Regions from separate parts of the Micromonospora sp. NPDC051296 genome, predicted to be linked through region 3. Evidence: riboswitches for the same ligand, from Rfam matches in the RefSeq annotation. Region 3 holds a riboswitch; each other region holds the start of a gene.

Region 1 (3,268 bases), on a different contig from region 3:
ACATAGCGATGTTGGCATAGATCCGGCCCCGGTCCGGTGGACGACGGAAAGTGTCTGCGTGGGCGCGGGTCATGACCACCACCACGCCGCGGTGTCGAACGCCGCGCACCGCCACTCCGGCCGGTTGTTGGCGGCGTTCGCCCTGCTCAGCGTCCTGATGCTGATCGAGGCGGGTACCGCCCTGCGGACCGGCTCGCTGGCCCTGCTCTCGGACGCCGGGCACATGTTCACCGACGTGCTCGGCATCGGGATGGCCCTGGCCGCCGTCGCCGCCACCCGCCGGGCCGGCACCGACCCGCAGCGCACCTTCGGGCTCTACCGCCTGGAGGTGCTCGCCGCGCTGGCCAACGCCGTGCTGCTCTCCGGCGTCGCGGTCTACGTGCTGGTCGAGGCGGTACGCCGGTTCGGCAACCCGCCCGAGGTGCTCGCCGGGCCGGTGCTGGTGGTGGCGGTACTCGGCCTGCTCGCCAACCTGGCGGCGTTCACGCTGCTGCGGTCCGGGGCACGGGAGAGCATCAACCTGCGCGGGGCGTACCTGGAGGTGCTGGCGGACCTGCTCGGCTCACTGGGCGTGATCGGGGCGGCGCTGCTGATCGCGGTGACCGAGTGGTGGTGGGCGGATCCGCTGGTCGCGGTCGCGATCGGCACGTTCATCCTGCCGCGCACCTGGCGCCTCGGCCGGGCCGCGGTACGGATCCTGGTGCAGGCCGCCCCGGAGCACCTCCAGGTCACCGCGGTGCACGACCGGCTGGCCGCGGTGCCCGGCGTGGCCGGCGTCCACGACCTGCACGTCTGGACGCTCACCTCCGGCATGGAGGTGGCCTCGGCCCACCTGGCCATGGCACCCGGCGCCGAGGTGGGCGCGGTGTTGGCGGCGGCCCAGGCGGCGCTGAACGAGGACTTCCACATCGAACACGCCACGTTGCAGATCGAGCCGGGAGCGAACCCTGAGGCCTGCGGGGCGGTCGAGTGGTAGTGAAACAAATACCAGGAGTCACATCGGCTGCACCGTCCCCACCAGCACCGGTAGGCTCTGACCCGGCCCCCGCCAGGCGGCACCCACCGGTGCCGGCGGCGGCCGCCGCCTAATCGCCCGCCAGGGCGAACCGGGGAACCATGTTCCTGGGGTGCATCCGCGTCCGCGGTAGGGATCTTCCGTCCCGAACCCGTCAGCTAACCCGGTCGGCGGCTGACGGAAGGACATGTGCATGCCAGCAGTGGCAACCGTGAGACCGGCCGCCCGGATGGCGGCCCTGATCGCCGCGGCGCTCGCCGTCGCCCTGGGCGTCGCGCTCGCCCCGTTCACACCCGCCGCAGCCGCGCCGCAGGGGCTGCGCGCGGCGCCTCCCGACGATGTGGGCGACGAGGGCGGCACCCCGGCGCTGCGCGCCCAGTTGGAGGCGGCCAGCAAGGGCTACCTCGACGCCAAGGCCGCGCTCGATCGCTCGGTCAAGCGCCAGCGCCAGCTGGCCGACCAGCTCAAGGCGACCGAGAGCCAACTCACCGAGCGCAGCACCAAGGTCGCCCAGATCGCCGCGCAGGCGTATCGCAGCGGGCGGCTCGGCGCCGCGTCGGCGCTGCTCAACAGCGGTTCCCCGGCGGGCTTCATGGACCGGGCGGCGGCTTTGGACGCGGTGGCCGCCAACGAGGAGCGGGCGCTGCGCGACCTCCAGGCCACCCGGGACGAGATCAGCCGAACGAAGCAGGCGCTCGACGGCGAGATTCAGGAGCAGCGCAAGCAGGTGGCCGTGATGGCCAAGCGCAAGGAGCAGGCCGAGCGGGCGTTGACCGTGGCCAACGAGCGGGCCGAGGCGGCCGAGCGGGCTCAGGCGGCGGAGCGGGCCAACCGCGCTCCGGCGCGTACCGGCGGAAGCCCCACGGCCAAGCCCGCGCCCCGCAACTCGGACGGCTCGTGGCCGGCGGAGTCGTGCAGCGTCAACGACCCCACCCCGGCCAACGGCTGCATCACCCCGCGTACGCTGCACGCGCTGAACCAGGCCAAGGCGGCCGGCTTCACCCGGTACGTCTCCTGCTACCGGTCCGGCGGCTCGGGTGAGCACCCGAAGGGTCGGGCCTGTGACTTCGCGGCCCAGAAGGGCGGCTTCGGCGGGGTCGCCACGGGCGGCGACCGGACGTACGGCAACAACCTGGCGACGTACTTCGTGAACAACTCCGACCGGCTCGCCGTGCTCTACGTGATCTGGTACAAGCAGATCTGGCTGCCCAGCAGCGGGTGGCGGGCGTACAGCGGCGGGCGCGGCGACCCGTCCAGCGACCACACCAACCACGTCCACCTGTCGGTGTACTGATCCACGTCGACGCCGGGTGGGCCGCCGTAGCGGGCGGTCCGCCCGGCGCCGTTCGTCTGCCCTACCCGCGACGCGCGGACCCGTCCGCCCGGTGCCACGCGCCGTGGCACCGGGCGCCGTGGTGCCGGGACGGTGGCGGTCAGGCGCCGGGAAGCACTTCGGGGGTCGCGGCGGCACCGGCGTAATAGGGCTCGGGCGCGCCGAAGAGGCCGAGCAGGCCGGTCACCCAGAGCTGCCGGTGGACGAACCGGCTCGGCTCCGTGACGACCAGTTTCACACCGCTGACCTCGGCGGTCTGGAAGCCGGCGACCATCGCGCTGATGCCCACCGAGTCGATGAAGGTGACCAGCCGCATGTTGAGCTCGATCCGGGCCGGACGCCCCTTGGCCAGCACTTCGGCAATGGCCTCTTTCACCTCGTACGCGGTGTCGACGTCGATCTCGCCCCGCGGGGCGATCTCGATGACACCACCGGGCCGAACCGTCTGCAGGATCGACAGGCTCACGCGAGCACCTCCACTCGCCCGTCTGACGGGCGCCTCATCAGTACGCGGGCCGCGACCGAGAGTATTCCTCCGACGGCCTCGGTCGCCACCCCTCGGGATGAGCAATTCGCGGACAGGGGCACGTCAAGTCCCCCATATCCGGACTTTTCAGGTTCTACCACTCGACGTTAGCTCATCGCCCTTGCCGACGAACCAGGGTAGCGGGCCAGCGCCAGCCCGTCCGATATCCGGCACCTCGGCGTGCCTGCCGGAAACCGCCCCCGACCTGCACTCGGCCGGCCAGGGGTGGCCAGGTGTGCAAAGCATCACGGCGACCGGCAACCACGAGAGGACTCTGCCGGGTTTGCGGCGGCATCCGGCGGGGCACAGCCTCCGATGGCGAACCGCCGCACGCCGGGCAAACCGCCGAGGTCTGATGTGGGCACCGGCCTCGGCACCGTCGAGGAGGGAAGCA
Region 2 (3,268 bases), on a different contig from region 3:
CCCCGAGGCCGCCGACGAGGCGCCCCGCTACCACGGCACGGTCACCCGGGTGGTGACCGAAGCCTGCCCGCCCAACCCGGTGGTGCCGGAGGGCACCCCGACGACGGCCGAGGGGCCGTGCGGCACGGTCACCGTACGGGTGCAGGACGGCCCGGACGCGGGCCAGGAGGTGCAGACGCCGATCCCGGCCGGGCCCGGAGCGCCCCGGGTCAGCGCCGGTGACGACATCATCCTGGTCCCGCTGATCGACCCCGAGGATCCGTCGATCAGCACCTACAACATCGCCGAGCACCAGCGGGGCATGTCGCTGATATGGCTCGCGGTGCTGTTCGCCGCCGCCATCGTCGCCTTCGGGCGGCTGCGCGGACTGGCCGCCCTGGCCGGCCTGGCGGCCAGCTTCGCCATCCTGCTCACCTTCGTGCTGCCCGGCATCAGCGCCGGCCAGCCGCCGTTGGTGATGGCCATCGTCGGCTCGGCGTTGATCATGTTCGTGGTGCTGTATCTGACACACGGCGTGTCCGCGCAGACCTCGGTGGCGGTGTTGGGCACGCTCGGCGCCCTGGTGATCACCGGGCTGCTCGGCCTGGCCGCGACGTCGGCCACCCATCTGACCGGCTTCGGCAGCGAGGACGCCACCACGCTCTTCATGTTCCGGGCCGACGTCGACCTGCACGGCCTGCTGCTGGCCGGCATCATCATCGGGTCGCTGGGTGTGCTTGACGACGTCACGGTCACCCAGGCCGCCGCCGTCACCGAGCTGAGCCACGCCAACCCGAACTTCTCCCGCCGGGAGCTGTACCGCTCGGCGACCCGGGTCGGCCGGGCGCACATCGCCTCGGTGGTCAACACCATCGTCCTGGCGTACGCCGGTGCGTCGCTGCCACTGCTGCTCCTGCTCACCGCCGACTCCCGCGCGCTGGGGCAGATCGTGACCAGCGAGTTCCTTGCCCAGGAGATCGTCCGCAGCGTGGTGGCCACGCTCGGGCTGATCGCCGCCGTACCGCTGACCACCGCCCTGGCCGTGATGGTGACCACCGCCGGTCGACGCCCGAGGCCCGACGGTGACGAGCGCCGCACACCCGACGGCGACGGGCAGACCGCCACCACCGGCGACCGCACCTCCAGGGCTCCCCGGCCGGCGACGGACCGGGCCGAGGCGCTCCGCGCGCTCAGTTCACCGCGTACCGGCAACACGTCCCCCGCCGCCCCGTCGGGGTGGCCCGAACCAGACAGGAGCACGGACACCACATGGTGACACTCCTCAGCGTGACCGCCGCGGCCGATGCGGCCGGCATGGGTGTCGCTGGTCACCCACCGCGATTACGAAATGACACATCTAGTCGGGTTCAGGGCGTAGAGGGCCACATCGACTGTCGGGTAACCTCACTGCCGGTCACCGCCGAAGGCGCGCAGCGGCGCCTGCGGTGCCGCCGCCCAATCGCCGTCAGGCGAGCCGGGGACCCAGGTACGTGGGGTGAATCCGCGACAGCGGTAGGGGCCACTTCCGTCCCGAACCCGTCAGCTAACCCGGTCGGCGGTCGATGGAAGGGAAGACAGTGACGGCACCCCTACGCCGCTGGTTGACACCCGTGGTGGCCGTGTTCGCCGCGTTCGCCGTATTCGCCGGTCCTCTGCCGGCAATGGCCGCGCCGACGCCCCCCAAGCCCGCGGGGCATGACGACGATCCGCCGATGCTCAACGAGTTGATCGAGGCGACCAACCGGGACTACTCCAAGGCCAAGAACAAGCTGGAGAAGTCCAAGAAGCGGCAGCTCGAACTCGCCGTGGAGGTCGGCCGCGCCCAGGCCGACCTGGACGCGCTCTCCCCACAGGTGGCCGAGATCGCGACGCAGTCGTACCGCAGCGGCCGGGTCGGCGCGATCGCCCTGCTGTTGCAGAGCAACGCCCCCGACTCGTTCATCGACCGCGCCTCCGCGCTGGACGAGCTGAACCTGTTCAACGACAAGAAGCTCGGCGAGGTCAACGCGGTCAGGCACCGCGCCCAGCAGGCCAAGCTGGCGCTCGACGCCGAGGTGCGCGAGCAGCAGAAGCTGACCAACGACATGGCCCGCAAGAAGAGCGACGCGGAGAAATCGCTCCGGCTGGTCGGCGGCACCGGCCTCACCGGCGGCCTGGTGTCGGCCACCTCCCCGGTCGCCCGCGTCGGGCCGAACCGGGCGGCGGACGGCGGCTGGAAGTCCGAGTCGTGCAACCAGAACGACCCGACCACGTCGGGCTGCATCACGCCGCGCACCTTGCACATGTACAAGGAGGTCAAGCGGGCCGGCTTCAACCGGTTCGTCGGCTGTTACCGACCGGGCGACAAGTGGGAGCACCCCAAGGGCCGGGCCTGTGACTGGTCGTTGCAGAACAGCGGCTTCCGCCCCTGGTACAACAACGACATGCGGATCTACGGCAACAACCTGGCGGCCTTCCTGGTCCGCAACGCCGATCGGCTGGGCGTCTACTACGTGATCTGGAACCGGCAGATCTGGTTCCCGGCGACGGGCTGGAGTTCCTACAGCGGCCCGTCGAACCACACCGACCACGTGCACGTGTCATTGCTCTGAGCGCCACCGGGCGACGCACCGAGGGCCGTTCCGCCACCCGGCGGGACGGCCCTCGCCGTTTCGGAGGTGATGCCGAGGGTGTCGCCGACGGTGCGGGCCGGCGCGGTGACCGCAGCGGCGGCGTCCGTCAGGCGGCGGGCGCCACCGCGCCGGCCAGCTCGGCCGGTTCCGCGGCCACCGCCCGCACCTCACCGGCGGCCAGCCGGTACGACATGCCCACCACCGCGCACCGCCCGGCCGCCACCTCGGCGGCGAGCGCCTCGGAGGAGGCCAGCATCGCCTCGACGGTCTGCGCGATGTGGATGTCCACGATCCGGTCCAACTCGTCCACCCCCGCGTCCTGCGCCCGGCGCAGGCTGGGCACCACGGCGTCCACCACGGCACGCAGGTGACCCGGCGGCCGGGTACCGGTGGCCACCGCGTCGCGGGCGGCCTGCACGGCGCCGCACGAATCGTGCCCGAGCACCACCACCAACGGCGTACGCAGCACGGCCACCGCGTATTCCACGCTGCCCAGCACCTCGGGCCCGACGGTGTGCCCGGCGGTGCGGACAACGAAGAGGTCACCCAGCCCACGATCGAAGATGATCTCGGCGGCCAGCCGGGAGTCGGAGCAGCCCACGATCACCGCGAACGGGTGCTGTTCCGCCGCGACGGCGGCCCGGCGTCCGGCGTCCTGGTGCGGGTGCCGGAGCACG
Region 3 (3,268 bases):
ACACCCCGGCTCGCGGCGGCCAGCGCCAAGCCGACCACCCCGCCGAGCGAGTGGCCCAGCACCACCACCCGGTCACCGGCGCCCAGGCTCCCGGCGACCCGGTCGGCGAGACCGGTGAACGAGTATTCCGGCAGCGGGGGCGAAGCGCCGTGGCCGGCCAGATCCGGGGCCAGCCACCGCCCGGGCCACCGCTGTTCGAGCAGCGGCGCCCAGGGCAGCCACACGTCGCCGGTGACGCCCATCCCGTGCAGGAGCAGCAGGACAGACCGGCCGGCCCGGTCACCTGATTCGTCGGCCATGCGCGCAGTCTGCCAGTGCCCGGAGGCGGCGGCGAGACCGGCGACCGGCACACGACACCGGGTGATGCTCCGGGATCCCGCCCGTCGCTGACGTGTGTCCCGGGTGCCGACGCGGGACGGCGAGGGCGCCCGGACCGTGCGGTCCGGGCGCCCTCGTCGTTTCGATCAGGAGGAGCTGCCGGTCAGGAGGAGTAGCCGCGGGTGGCTGCCCAGTTGGCCAGGTCGATGGCGCTCATCCAGTAGGAGTAGTACGACGGGTCGGCCGAGTCGGCGATCTTCACCTGCCGGCCCTCGTCCTCGTAGCCCACCACGGCGATGTAGTGACCGCCGGGGAAGGAGTGCCAGCCGCCGTCGGTGTCGGTGGCGCTGCCGGCGACGTTCACCACGACGGCCCGTCCGTCACTGACGGCCGCCACGACGTCGGTCTGGAGCTGGTCCATCTGGGCCGGGGTGGCCGAGCCGCCACGGATCATGGTGGTCTCGTACGGGCCGTCCTTGACCGTGGCGTTGAGTACGCGGGTGGTGTCCTCGGCCGAGTTGGTGCCGGCGTACGTGGTGCCGAGCTGGGTGGCCAGGGTGTCCTGGTCGCGGTCGATGCCGGCGGCGCTGAGCGCGTTCCGCACGGCGGCCGGGCCGCAGTAGTAGCCGGTCGTCTGGGCCTGGTAGTCGTAGTCGAGGACCTTCGACGCCGGCGGCTTCGGTGTCGCCTTCTTGCTGGTCACGTCCGGGTCCGGCGCGGCCGAGCTGGCCTGCGGGGACGGCGACGCGGCGGCGCTGGCCGGTGCCGCCTCGCTGGCCGGGGCGGCGCTGCTCGGCGCGGCGGTCGACGGGTCCGCCACGACCCGGGCGTCGCCGCGGGATGCGGCGGTGTCGCTTCGCAGCTCGGCGACGGCGGTCGGGGTGTGCGCGGTGGCCGGGCCGTCCTCGGCGCTGGCGAGCAGGGCACCGCCGCCGGTCGCGAGTACGAGCGCGGCGGCCGATGCGGCGACGACCTGGTACGGACGTTCGGTGGCCAGCCGGCGGAGCTGACGCTTGACGGTGTGCTTCACGGAATCCTCCACGGGGCTCAGGGGTGAGCGGCGCACCGGCTCCGGCGGTCAGGTCGGCACGGGTACCGACGACCACCCGAGTACGCGGATGGGCCGTTCAACGGGATGCGCCCGGGACACCGGGCGGCGGCGGTGGGCCGGATCAGCTCGCGGCCACCGGGCCGGCGAGCGCGGGCACCGCAGTGCCGTGGAGGCGGGGGAACAACGGGGGGATAGCAGAGTGCTGCACGAGGTTGGAACTCCTTCCAACACCGCCGACCGGGTTAGCTGACGGATTCGGGCGGGAAGATCGCCCTACCGCGGGCCGAGGCTCGCGGATTCACCCCAGTGGTGCAGTGGGTCCCCGGTTCGCGATAACTCGCGATTGAGCGGGTCGATGCGGCGTCGCCTTTTGCGATCGGTTACCGCACCGGACGGGCCGACACTACTGGTCGGTCATGCCCGTGCCAACCCTCCCTGAGCTGCTTAAACATGATCCAGCTCGGTTATTTTCGGGTATTCGTCAAGTGTCGTCGCTCAATGGGATTCCGGGTGAAACGGGCGCCTGGGGGCAACAACCGGACCGTCCGCCGGCAATGGCGCGGACATTGCGGCAGCGATCGACCCGACTGCGCCCAGTGACCGTTTCTCCACGGGACGTGACCGGGCTCACGGAATCATCGGGCCCCGTGCGGCCGATCAGCCCACCCGGGCCGGCCGCCAGCGCAGGCGTACGGCCGGGCGGCCTACACCCACCCGGTGGGGCGCCGGCAGCCGGTTCGGCCGGAGCCGCTCGCCGGCGGCGTACGCCTCGGCGGAGAGGGCACGGGCCGCCTCGGCGGCAAGCTCGGCCGCCCGCCACGCGTCGCGCTCGCGCTCGGCAGCCGCCCGATAGACGGCCAGGCGACCGTCGCGTACCACCCGGGCGAGTACGATCTCCTGCTCGGCCGGGTGCCGCCGGGGGTCCCAGCCCGCCCGGCGGGCGAGCACGTCGCTGAGCTGCCGGGCCGACAGGTCCCCGCGCCAGTGCGCGGCCATCGCGGCGTGGTGCAGCCAACGCTCCCGGGCGGCGTACTCGGCGGGGGTGCGGGGCGTACGGGGGGTGGGCAGCGCGGCACCGCTCGTGAGCCGCCGGGCCGCGGACTCCGCCTCGTCGTACCCGGCCCAGGCGCGGTCGAGTTCAGCCTGGGCGGCGCGCCACGCGTCGCGCCGCCGTCGGGCGTTCTGCGCGGCGCCGGTCGCCGCCACCGCCACCTCACCGGCGTAGCGGCGCAGGTCGGCCGCGGCGGTCGCGACGGGGTCCTCGACCTGGCCGGTGGGTTCATTGTCCCGCCGGGCCGGCTCGGGTCGGGCGACCAGGGCGGTGAGTACGCCCAGCGCAAGCACGAGCAGGACCGACCAGATGGCGGCGGCCCGGGGTACCTCGATCAGGAACTGGTAGACAACGCTCTCCATGGCGGTTCCTCATGGCAGGTGGTGCGGTGACGGTGGCCGCGCCGACGCCGGGTCGCCTGGTGGCGAGGCCACGGACCCGGTCGGGCGGTGAAAGGTGCATCGGATGGGACGGCGCCCGTGACAGGGCCCGGTCGCAGCGGCCCGGTGCGGGCGTCCAGCCGGCGTGGGCGGCGCGACGGTGGCGGACCGGGACGACCGTGGGGCGGGCGTCCGGTACCGCCGGGCAACGGGCGGTGGACTCAGGCGCGGGGCGGAGCGCGAGCGGTGTCGGCGCCCTGGACGGCCGCGGCGGGAGCGGACCCGACCGCAGCGGCGACGGCTCCGGCGGCGGGCAGTTGCGGCCGGGCGGGCACCGTCGGCAGCGTGCCAGGCACACCGCCCAGGTCGGCGCGGTCCCCAAGGTCGACCCCGCTCGGTGCCACGGCGTCGACCAACCCGCTCGCGGCGGCCAACTCCCACCCGCTGGGTGCCGGCGGCACCACCGCA

The links. Region 3 has a riboswitch for cyclic di-AMP ahead of AB0M52_RS19480 (C39 family peptidase). Riboswitches for the same ligand answer to the same signal wherever they lie in the genome.
Region 1: linked by a shared signal. The riboswitch ahead of AB0M52_RS00790 (hypothetical protein) and the one ahead of AB0M52_RS19480 (C39 family peptidase) in region 3 are both predicted to bind cyclic di-AMP.
Region 2: linked by a shared signal. The riboswitch ahead of AB0M52_RS07235 (hypothetical protein) and the one ahead of AB0M52_RS19480 (C39 family peptidase) in region 3 are both predicted to bind cyclic di-AMP.

What each region holds. Positions count from the first base shown of each region.
Region 1 is NZ_JBFBAO010000003.1:47,106-50,373, forward strand. It holds gene AB0M52_RS00785 (cation diffusion facilitator family transporter) at 59-976, shown strand; cyclic di-AMP (ydaO/yuaA leader) riboswitch at 1,073-1,204, shown strand; gene AB0M52_RS00790 (hypothetical protein) at 1,209-2,309, shown strand; gene AB0M52_RS00795 (STAS domain-containing protein) at 2,449-2,814, opposite strand.
Region 2 is NZ_JBFBAO010000041.1:2,810-6,077, forward strand. It holds gene AB0M52_RS07230 (YibE/F family protein) at 1-1,255, shown strand, start outside; cyclic di-AMP (ydaO/yuaA leader) riboswitch at 1,422-1,553, shown strand; gene AB0M52_RS07235 (hypothetical protein) at 1,557-2,570, shown strand; gene AB0M52_RS07240 (carbonic anhydrase) at 2,698-3,268, opposite strand, start outside.
Region 3 is NZ_JBFBAO010000181.1:9,410-12,677, forward strand. It holds gene AB0M52_RS19475 (alpha/beta hydrolase) at 1-299, opposite strand, end outside; gene AB0M52_RS19480 (C39 family peptidase) at 482-1,360, opposite strand; cyclic di-AMP (ydaO/yuaA leader) riboswitch at 1,586-1,729, opposite strand; gene AB0M52_RS19485 (hypothetical protein) at 2,027-2,782, opposite strand; gene AB0M52_RS19490 (hypothetical protein) at 3,022-3,268, opposite strand, start outside.